DNA from 2 places in the Cupriavidus sp. P-10 genome. Region 2 is predicted to be linked to the other one. Evidence: predicted binding sites of a transcription regulator. Region 2 holds the regulator's gene; the other holds the start of a gene.

Region 1 (5,154 bases), on a different replicon from region 2:
GCTGCGAACTCGACGGCGCGCTGCAGCGCCAGTTGGCCAGTCATTGCACCAGTGTGCTGCCACCGGGGCTGGCGCTGTCGGTGCGGCCGCTCGGCACGTATGTGCCCGACGGCCCGCCGGCGGGCGAGCACGGCGCGGCGGAGCGCTTGCGCAGGTGTGCCAGCGAACTGCTGTGCCGCGGCGGCGAGATGAACCAGCGGCTGTCGGCGGTGTGCGCCTATTTGGCGGCGCTGCACGAAGCGCAGGCCGCCGCCGAGCGGCTCGGCCATCTCGACCAGAGCCTGTTCGGCCAGGGCCAGGAAGCGCTGTCGTGGCGCCTGCGCCGGCATCGCAGCGTGGAAGGGAGGGCCCTGGCACAGGTGCTGGAAGGGCTGTCGCGGGCCGCCGACGGCGCGCTGCATGAGTTAGGCAGGCCATACAGCGCGGACCATGCCCGCTACCAGTTCGAGCAGATGCAGCGCTTCCACGACCAGATCGAGCGCTTCCGCTCGGCCTGCTCGCCGGAATAGCCCCGTGGGCCCCGCTGCGAGATCAGCGCGGCAAGGGGGCAGGGCGGGTGCAGGGCGGGTGCAGGGCGGGCGCAGGGCGGGCGCAAGCGCGGCGGCGCGCGCTGAGCGGCGCGCCGCCGCGGCTTCAGATCCCGGCCATGCAGGTGTACTTGATGACCAGGTAATCCTCGATGCCGTAGTGCGAACCCTCGCGGCCGACGCCCGACTGCTTGACGCCGCCGAACGGCGCCACCTCGTTCGAGATCAGCCCCGTGTTGACGCCGACCATGCCGTACTCCAGCCGTTCCGACACGCGCCAGACGCGGCCCAGGTCGCGCGCATAGAAGTAGCTGGCCAGGCCGAATTCGGTGTCGTTGGCCATCGCCACGACTTCATCCTCGGTCTCGAAGCGGAACAGCGGCGCCAGCGGCCCGAAGGTTTCCTCGCGCGCGACCAGCATGCCGGGCGCGACATCGGCCAGCACGGTCGGCTGGAAGAACGAATGGCCGAGCGCGTGGCGCTGGCCGCCGTGCAGCACGCGCGCACCCTTGCCGACGGCGTCGGCGATATGCTCTTCCACCTTTGTCACGGCCTTGTCATCGATCAGCGGCCCGATGCGCACGCCGTCTTCCATGCCGTTGCCGACCTTGAGCGCCGCCACGGCTGCCACCAGCTTCTGCGCAAAGGCCTCGTACACGCCCGCTTGCACATAGATGCGGTTGGCACAGACGCAGGTCTGGCCTGCGTTGCGGTACTTGGACACGATCGCGCCTTCCACCGCGGCGTCGAGGTCGGCATCGTCGAACACGATGAAGGGCGCGTTGCCACCCAGTTCCATCGAAACCTTCTTGATGGTCGACGCGGTCTGCGCCATCAGCACGCGGCCCACTTCGGTCGAGCCGGTAAAGGTCAGCTTGCGCACCAGCGGGTTGCTGCTCATCTCGCCGCCGATCGCACTCGCCGAGCCAGTCACCACTGACAGCACGCCGGCCGGAATGCCGGCACGCTCGGCCAGCGCCACCAGCGCCAGCGCGGTCAGCGGCGTCTGTGAGGCGGGCTTGAGCACCATGGTGCAGCCGACCGCCAGGGCCGGGCCGGCCTTGCGCGTGATCATCGCTGCCGGGAAGTTCCATGGGGTGATCGCCGCGCATACGCCCACCGGCTCCTTGGTGACGACGATGCGCTGGTTGGTGGCGGGTGCCGGAATGGTGTCGCCATAGACCCGCTTGCCTTCCTCGGCAAACCATTCGATGAACGAGGCTGCATAGGCGATTTCGCCGCGCGCCTCGGCGATCGGCTTGCCCTGTTCGGCGGTCATGATGCGCGCCAGGTCTTCCTGGCTGGCCAGGATCAGCTCGAACCACTTGCGCAGCAGCGCCGAACGTTCCTTGGCCGTGCGCGCGAGCCAGGCCGGCAGGGCGCGGTTGGCGGCTTCGATGGCCTGGCGGGTTTCATCGGCGCCCAGCTGCGGCACCTGGCCGACGCGTTCGCCGGTGGCGGGGTTGGTCACGTCGATACGGCGCTCGCCATCGATCCAGCGGCCGTCGATATAGCACTGCTGCCGCAGCAGCGAAGAATCCTGGAGGTTCAGCATGATGGTTCCGGTGGGAAGCGGTAGGGGCTGTGGGCGGAAGGGCTGGGTAGCCTGAAGGCGATTGTAATCCCGCCCGCGTTGTGGTTCTTGCCGCCACCGCGTGCGACACTGCCCGATCCCGTGATCGGGCATCCGCGCGACGCCATCATCAGTTTGTGGAGTTGCGCGGCCGGTTAAACCGGTGCGGGTCCGCGCGCAGTGGTGTCAGGGACGTCAATGCCCCAGTCGCCGTAGTCGAGCCAGTCGTCACCGAGCAGCTCGATGGGATGCTGCGTCCGGCTGGAGCCGTTGCCGCATCCCATGGCGTCCGTGGGGCAATATTTGTCGCAACCCCAGCAGACGCGCTCGGGATGGCTCGGGTGGAGGGGAAATTTCTTGGCCATGGCGTGAGGGGCGGGCGGAAAGGGCCCGTCTGAGCCAAATTATCCGGCCGCCCATCCAATGCAGATTTGCCCAAGATCAAGGCGGGCCGAAGCACAGCGTTGGCTTGCCGATTGCGCCGGGCGCAGCTTCAGCGCCAGCCCTCGGCGTCCAGCCGGGTCCACCGGTCCGGCGCCTCGCCGTCGGCGGAGGCCAGCAGCAGGCTTTCGCCGCAATCGCCGCAGCGGTACACGAAGGCATTCTGGCCGCTGGTGGTGCGCAGACGCGCCGACTTCAGCAAGCTCGAGTGAGGCGGGAAATGGCCCGGCCGGTCCAGTTGCGACAGGCAAAGCTCGCATAAAGGCATGTTGGTTCCTCCAGCACGAATTCCACAGCAGGAAAATGCTGTGGTGCAGCATCCGTGGGTTGAGTATAGGTGCGGGGACTTGCGCCGGTGTGGCACGGGATGGTGGGGAAGCGAACGGACTATTCGCCAAGGAACTCCGCCACCACTTCCAGCCCTTCGATATGGTCGGCCACCACCTTGGCAATGGTGATCAGCGGGATGGCGAGGAGCATGCCCCATACGCCCCACAGCCAGGTGAACAGCAGCAGCGCGACGAATACCGCGACCGCATTCATCCTGGCCATGCGCCCGGTCATCCAGGTGGTAATGACCGAGCCGATCAGCGTGGCGATCAGCAGCGACCCGCCCGCGGCTGCCGCAGCCATGCCCAGCGTGCCGAACTGCATGAACGTCACCATGCCCAGGCACACCGCGATCGCCATCGCGCCGAAGTAGGGCACCAGGTGCAGCGCCGCCGCGGCAATCGACCAGCTCCCCGCGTTATTGACCCCCAGCCATTTCAGCAGCAGCCAGGTACAGACGCCCAGGGCCGCATTGGTCACCAGCAGCATGCCCATGTAGCGCTGGATCGAGCGGTTGACCTCGTCCAGCATGTGCACGCTGATTTTCTTTTCCGAGATGGTATTTCCGACCATCTTGACGAACTTGCGCTTGAAGGTGTCACCCGCCAGCAGCAGGAAATACAGCAGGAACACCACCACGACTGCCTGGCCGGCCATGGTGAAGACGCTCACGGAACCGGCCAGCAGCATGTTGTTGATCTGGTCGGGCGAGTGTTCCACCACCACGTGCGGCACGCGCACCGGCGGCGGCTGCCCGGTGCCGCTGAGCACGGTGGCGGCGCGCCGGACTTTCTGCCACATCGAATCGTCGCCACTCAGCAGGGCGCCGACCGAGCGGGACAGCTTGCTGGCGACCTCGGGCAGGCTGTTGACGATGGACTCCACCTGGCCTTGCAGCAGATAGGCGCCGCTGAGCAGCGCGCACAGCACTGCCAGCAGCACCAGCGTGCCGGCCGCCACGCGGGGCATGCCCAGCCGCTGCAGCGCGCATACCGGCGGGTCGAGCAGGTAGGCGAGCACGATGGCGATCACGACCGGCACGAGGAAATCGCGGGCGATATGCACGGCGTAGAGCGAGAACAGCACCGCCAGTACGACCAGCGCCGTGCTGGCACGCTGCAGCGCCGCCGACACCGTGGCAGACGCGACCGTGACCATCGGTCCGTCGGCGGGGGCCTCCGATCCGGCCGCTTCCGTGGGGGCACTGTCCTCGGGCGCGGCGGTGTCCGGCACGCGCACGCTCCCTTCGCCCGAGGCAGGGGCGGGCGGCGCGGCATGCGGCAATGGGGAGGGAGCGGGGTCGGGAATGGTCGACATAGCCGGGCGCTTCGGCAAAAGGCGTGGCACCGTCCTTGAAAGATAGCTGTCTGGTGGCGCGCGGCTGTCGGACGCTGCCGGCTACTGGTGTCAGACAATCACGGCAGGGCGGCGCCGGGGGGCCGTCCGCATGGGCCCCACATTTGCACGTGAAGCACCTGATGAATATCGCCCGGGCGCCCGAAATAACCGCAATTGTGGTGGCTCCATGTTGTATTTCAGAAGCTCGTGAAAATGTTCCATCCAATGTCCCATTGAGGTGCCAATAAATCCTTTGATATCGTTCGCAACCGGCTGAAAGAGCCGCATTGCCCCCTGACAAGCCCAATATTTCAAGGGCTTGCCGGCTACCTCCCGATGACCATGGCGAAATCCAATTCACCTGTGCCGCGTTATCACCAGATCTACCTCATACTGCGCCAGCAAATTGCCAGCGGCATTTTCGACCAATCCGGCTTGCCCCCCGAATTAAGGCTGGTCGAGCAATACCAGGTAGCGCGGGTAACCATGCGGCGGGCGCTGTCCGAACTGGTGAAGGAAGGCCTGGTGTACCGGCGCGCCGGGCATGGCACCTTTGTCAACAAGGACCACGCCAGCCGTTCGCCAGGGGTGGCGCGCGCGTGGCGGCTGGCCGACGGGCTGCTGGAGGATCACGGCGAAACCATGATCCGGCTGATCGACTACGGCATGCTGCCGTGCCCGCCGGAAGTCGCCGAGCTGCTCGGCGTACCGCCGTTGCAGGCAGTGCTGCGTATCGTGCGCGTGCGCAGCCTGGAGGGTCGGCCGGTGTCGTGCGTGACCATGTACATCCCGCCTGAGATGGCGCCTCTGTTCAGCCCGCAGGCAATCACGGAGACCTCGGGGCTGGCGCTGCTGGAGCGCGGCGGCGTGCGCATCAGCCAGGCCGACCAGAGCATTTCCAGCTGCCTGGCCGATGCGCACGTGGCGCCGCTGCTCGACGAGCCG
Region 2 (5,154 bases):
GCAGCCCGAGGTCGTCCAGGAAGGCCTTGGTGGTGGCATACAGGGCCGGCCGGCCCGGCACGTCGCGGTGGCCGATCACCTCGATCCAGCTACGGTCTTCCAGCTTCTTAATGACTTCCGTACTAACCGTCACGCCGCGGATTTCCTCGATATCGCCGCGCGTCACCGGCTGGCGATAAGCGATGATCGCCAGCGTCTCCATCACGGCGCGCGAATATTTCGGCGGCTTTTCAGGATTCAGGCGGTCGAGGTATTCGCGCATTTCGGGGCGGCTCTGGAAGCGCCAGCCGCTGGCCAGCGACACTAGCTCCACGCCGCGCGGGCGCCAGTCCTGGCGCAACTCCTCCAGCAGCACGCGGACGGTGTCCGCGCCGACATCGTCGGCGAACAGCCGTCGCAGATCATTGACGCGCAAAGGTTCCTGCGCGCAGATCAGCGCCGTCTCGAGGACGATCTTCGCCTCTTGGGTATTCATGTTGATGGTGTGCAGCCTGTCTTTGCACCTGCTCCCGGACGGATCCGGGGCACCGGAGATTTTGGATACAGCGACGCCAATGCCATCGCCATCTCATTGCGCAGCTCACCCGGATACCTGCTGCATCCAAGCCGTGCACTTCCATTCTTTGCATCGAGTTGCCGGGTCACTCCGGCAGGAGATCGTTCGCATGCCGCCATGGGCCGGTCAGCGAACCTCTTGCGTGGCACATCCGAAAACCGGACGCTGCTGTCGGCGAACTGAACGCCTCGGACGCAAGAAAAACGGGTATCGGGAGCAAGGCCGGCATCTCCAACACCGCAGTGCCAGCCGGGCTTTGATCTTTTGAACCGGATGGACCGCGGGCCGGGCCGGGCATCGAACCACCAACGCTTCCCGCCGCCGTGGGCGTGCCTTCTGGTAGGAAGGCCGCTTGGCGCTGCTCGCCGTTGCTTACAAAACACCGCGCGATACCGCAATGTTGGCGATTGTATGGCATTCCCGCCCTTGCCCGCAACCATCATTCGCTGCGCCGCGCGCCCCATGCGCCTCAAAAGACCAGGCAGAAACCCTGCTCTGCCAGCGAATGTGGCAGCAACACCGCGCGCGCCAGGCCAAGGGCCCCGAACGCCATGACCGCCACGCCCGCGCCCACCCGCACCGCGCGCCGCCGCGACAGGCTGCGCAGGTAGCCGGACAGCCCCGACAGCACCAGCAGGTTGGGCAGCGTGCCGACGCCGAACACGCCCATCACCAGTGCGCCGGAACCGGCATTGCCGGCGAGCAGCGCAAGCGTCAGCGCACCATAGACCATGCCGCACGGCACCAGCCCCCAGGCCAGTCCAACCCCGTAGCGCCTGGCAAGGCCCCCATGCGCACGCACGAACGCGGGCATGTTGCCGCCTAGCCGGCCCAACTGCCGCGCCACGCCACTGCCAGCCCGCGCCGCCAGCCGCTCCAGCCATGCCACGGTAAAGGCATTGCCGCGCAGCAGGCGCCAGCCCGACCACAGCAGCATGGCGCTGCCGGCACCGAACAGCCAGCGCTGCAACGGCAGGTAATCCTGCTTCCACGCGCCGGCGCCGATCGCGCCCAGCAGCGCGCCTAGCATCATGTAGGTCGAAATCCTGCCCAGGTGCATTGCCAGCAACTCGCCGACCCAGGCAGCACGGCTGCGCACGAAGGTCATGGCCGCAACGCTGCCACGTGGTTGTTCGACTGCCAGCGCGATGCCGCCACACATTGCTGCACAGTGCACGCCGCCCAGCAATGCCAGCATAAAAACGCTAATTAGCACACCAAATGTCAAATCTGGCTCCCTGCCGCATCACATCGCACGGTAAAATGTCCTGATCGCGCCCTCGCATCCAATCTTGCAGGTTCCAATTGCTTACCTCCATTCCAATCACCGAAATGTCGCCCCGTTGCTCCACATGCGCGATGGGGCAACTGTGCCTTCCGGTTGGCATGTCCCAGCAAGACCTTACCAAGATGGACACGCTGGTGCAGGAACGCATCCGGGTCCATAAGGGTGAGACCTTGTATCGCATGGGCGATCCCCTCACCGCGGTTTATGCCGTTCGCTTCGGCACGCTCAAGACGCACGTCACGACCGAAGACGGCCGTTCACAGATTACCGGTTTCCATCTGCCAGGCGAGATCGTCGGACTCGACGGCCTGGGGGAAATGCAGCATGCCTCTGACGCGACCGCGCTGGAAGATACCGAAGTCTGCGTAGTCCGCCTTGGTGACCTCCAGACCCTGTCCGCAGACCTGCCTTCGCTGCAGCACCAGTTCCTGCGGCTGATGGGCAAGGAAATCACGCACGACCAGCTGATGCTGGTGACACTCGGCTCGATGCGCGCCGAAGAGCGCCTGGCCGCGTTCCTGATCAACCTGTCGGAGCGCCTTTCGGCACGCGGGTACTCGTCGACCGAATTCGTGATGCGCATGAGCCGCGAGGAAATCGGCAGCTACCTGGGCCTGAAACTGGAAACCGTCAGCCGCCTGTTCTCGCGCTTCGCTGAAGCCGGCCTGATCCAGATTCGCCAGCGCCACGTGAAGCTGGTGGATCTCGCCGGCATCAAGCAGCTCTACAGCCGTAGCTGCTGACCCTTCCCCACGCCACACCACACCGCATTGCGCTTGCGCCGCACAGGGCGGCGCAAGCATCGCCCTTCACTCCAGCTCGTCGGTATCGCTAAGCCGCGTCGGCATCGTGTACAGCGTCAGGCCGCTGGACAGCGCGCAGAATATCCACGCCAGCAGGAAGCTCATCGTATAGATCGATTCGCGCGACGCCTCGATCGGATGCCCGAAGAACTTCAGGTCACCGGGATCCACGACCGAGAACACCGTCGCGGTGGCGAAGCCCGCCATCAGGAACCCCGGCCACAAGACCCACATCAGCCAGCGCAACCTCATGGCTGCCTCGCTGCGCTCGGCTGAGGCCGCACTGCCTCCGCCTTCTCGACCACCAGTCCATGACGCGCCGCGCCCTGCACCGGCATGTCAGGATGCGACGACGCAAGCCAGATGGTGACGCCGCACGCCACCATCGCGACCAGCGGGCCGCTCATCAACAGCCACGGCCACGGCTCCTTCCACCACGGATTGCCTTGCTGATTCATCATGCCCCCTTAAGTTCTGCACCGAGCGCCTGGCGTCACAGGTCGCGCGGCACGATAAAGCTGGTGGTTTGCCGGATCTCGGCGCTGCCCCGCTCAGTTGCTTCGCTGGTCACCGTCACGCGGATCTTGTGCGTGCCTTGCGCGGCGTATTCGATCGGCACGCGTATGCGGATCGGCAACAGCCGGTTCGACGTCGGCGCCAGCGACTCGGCCTGCTTGTCGTATTCGACCGTCAGGTTTTTCAACTCGTCGCTGTCGGCTCGCACGCTGATGTGCATCGGCCCTTCAGTCGTGTTGATCAGCTGCAGGCGATAGACGTTCTCGATCCAGCGGCCCTCGACTTCCCGGCCCAACGCGCCGCGGTCGCGGATGATGTCCACCTTCAGCGGCGTGCGCAGCGCGATCGAAGCGACGAAGCCCGCAAGCAGCGCAACCCACACCACCGAATAGATGATGACACGCGGGCGCATCAAGCGCTTGCGCGACGCTGCCGCCGACAGCGCCTTGCGCATGGCATTTTCCGACGTGTACCGGATCAGGCCGCGCGGATAGGACATCTTGTCCATGACCTGGTCGCAGGCGTCGATGCAGGCACCGCAGCCGATGCATTCATACTGCAGGCCGTCGCGGATGTCGATGCCGGTCGGGCACACCTGGACGCAAATGCTGCAGTTGACGCAATCGCCCAGGCCCGCCTGGCGATGATCGGTCTTGCGCGAACGGCTGCCACGCGGCTCGCCCCGGCCGATGTCGTAGGTAACGACATAGGTGTCGCGGTCGACCATCACGCTCTGGAAACGCGCGTACGGGCACATGTACTTGCATACCTGCTCGCGCATGAAGCCCGCGTTGCCCCAGGTGGCAAACGCGTAGAACAGCATCCAGAACGTCTGCCACGGGCCCAGCGACAAACTCGCCAGCTCGCCGCCAAGTTCACGAATCGGCGCGAAGTAGCCGATGAAGGTGAACCCAGTCCACAGGGCGATCAGTACCCACAGGAAGTGCTTGGTGGCCTTGAGGCGCAGCTTGCGCAGGCTCCAGGGATCGCCATCCAGGCGGATGCGCGCGATCCGGTCGCCCTCGATCCGCCGCTCGATCCACATGAATATCTCGGTATAGACCGTCTGTGGACAGGCATAGCCGCAAAACAGCCGCCCGGCAATTGCCGTGAACAAGAACAGCGCCAGCGCCGAAATGACCAGCAGCACGGCGAGGTAGATGACATCCTGCGGCCACAGCACCAGCCCGAAGATATAGAACTTGCGTTCGCCAAGGTCGAACAGCACGGCCTGGCGTCCGTTCCACTGGAGCCAGGGCGTGCCGTAGTAAATCAGCTGGGTGAAGAGGACCAGCCAGACACGCCAACTGGAGAATGCGCCCGTGACCGAGCGCGGATAGATCTTGCGGCGGACCTCGTACAGTGTTTCATCCGAGGTCTCGGCAGGCGCAGCGGCCGACCGCTGGGGGTCGGCCGCCCGGGCCACTTCTTCGGTCCCGGGTGCGTTCATGGATGGTTTCTCCTGCGGGCGGCCCGCGCCCGCGCAGATGAGTCGCCTGTCATTGGCCGGCACCCCCGCCGGTATTGGACAGGCCCCAGACATAAGCCGTCAGCATGCGGATCCGCTCTGGCGTCAGGATCTCTTCATGTGCCGGCATATGGTTGTTGTGCCCCTTCAGGATCGCGTCGACGATGCTGCCTTCCGAACTGCCATACAGCCACACGTTGTCGGAGAGGTTCGGCGCGCCCAGTGCCTGGTTGCCCTTGCCGCCGGCACCGTGGCAAGCCGCGCACGTCGACTTGAAGGTGCTCTCGCCACGCGAGGCGCGGATGGGGTCCGATGAAAGTCCCGACAGCGCGCGGACATACTGTGCCACGTCGCCTGCCAGCTTGCCGTCGATGGTGGATGCGAACGGCGGCATCACACCATTCCGGCCCTTGGAAATTGTCTGCTGGATGGTTTCGGGTTCGCCGCCATACAGCCAGTCACCGTCGGTCAGGTTGGGGAACCCGCGGCTGCCGCGCGCATCCGAACCATGACATTGCGCGCA

What was found. The regulator FNR, encoded in region 2, switches genes on or off when oxygen is low (the NO sensors DNR and NnrR bind a similar motif). The targets are predictions, from matches to a motif close to TTGATNNNNATCAA.
Region 1: CTP10_RS25185 (DUF3079 domain-containing protein) is a predicted target of FNR. The motif match lies at 2,532-2,545, and genes of this name have one in related genera.

Annotation. Positions count from the first base shown of each region.
Region 1 covers NZ_AP025171.1:1,809,050-1,814,203, reverse strand. Annotated here, with positions in the region: gene CTP10_RS25195 (hypothetical protein) at 1-509, shown strand, start outside; gene gabD (NADP-dependent succinate-semialdehyde dehydrogenase) at 634-2,082, opposite strand; gene CTP10_RS25185 (DUF3079 domain-containing protein) at 2,256-2,465, opposite strand; gene CTP10_RS25180 (hypothetical protein) at 2,594-2,809, opposite strand; gene CTP10_RS25175 (AI-2E family transporter) at 2,929-4,188, opposite strand; gene CTP10_RS25170 (GntR family transcriptional regulator) at 4,546-5,154, shown strand, end outside.
Region 2 covers NZ_AP025170.1:2,178,265-2,183,418, forward strand. Annotated here, with positions in the region: gene scpB (SMC-Scp complex subunit ScpB) at 1-475, opposite strand, end outside; gene CTP10_RS10040 (urease accessory protein UreH domain-containing protein) at 1,026-1,784, opposite strand; gene fnr (fumarate/nitrate reduction transcriptional regulator Fnr) at 1,862-2,587, shown strand; gene CTP10_RS10050 (hypothetical protein) at 2,654-2,899, opposite strand; gene CTP10_RS10055 (FixH family protein) at 2,896-3,105, opposite strand; gene ccoG (cytochrome c oxidase accessory protein CcoG) at 3,141-4,613, opposite strand; gene ccoP (cytochrome-c oxidase, cbb3-type subunit III) at 4,663-5,154, opposite strand, start outside.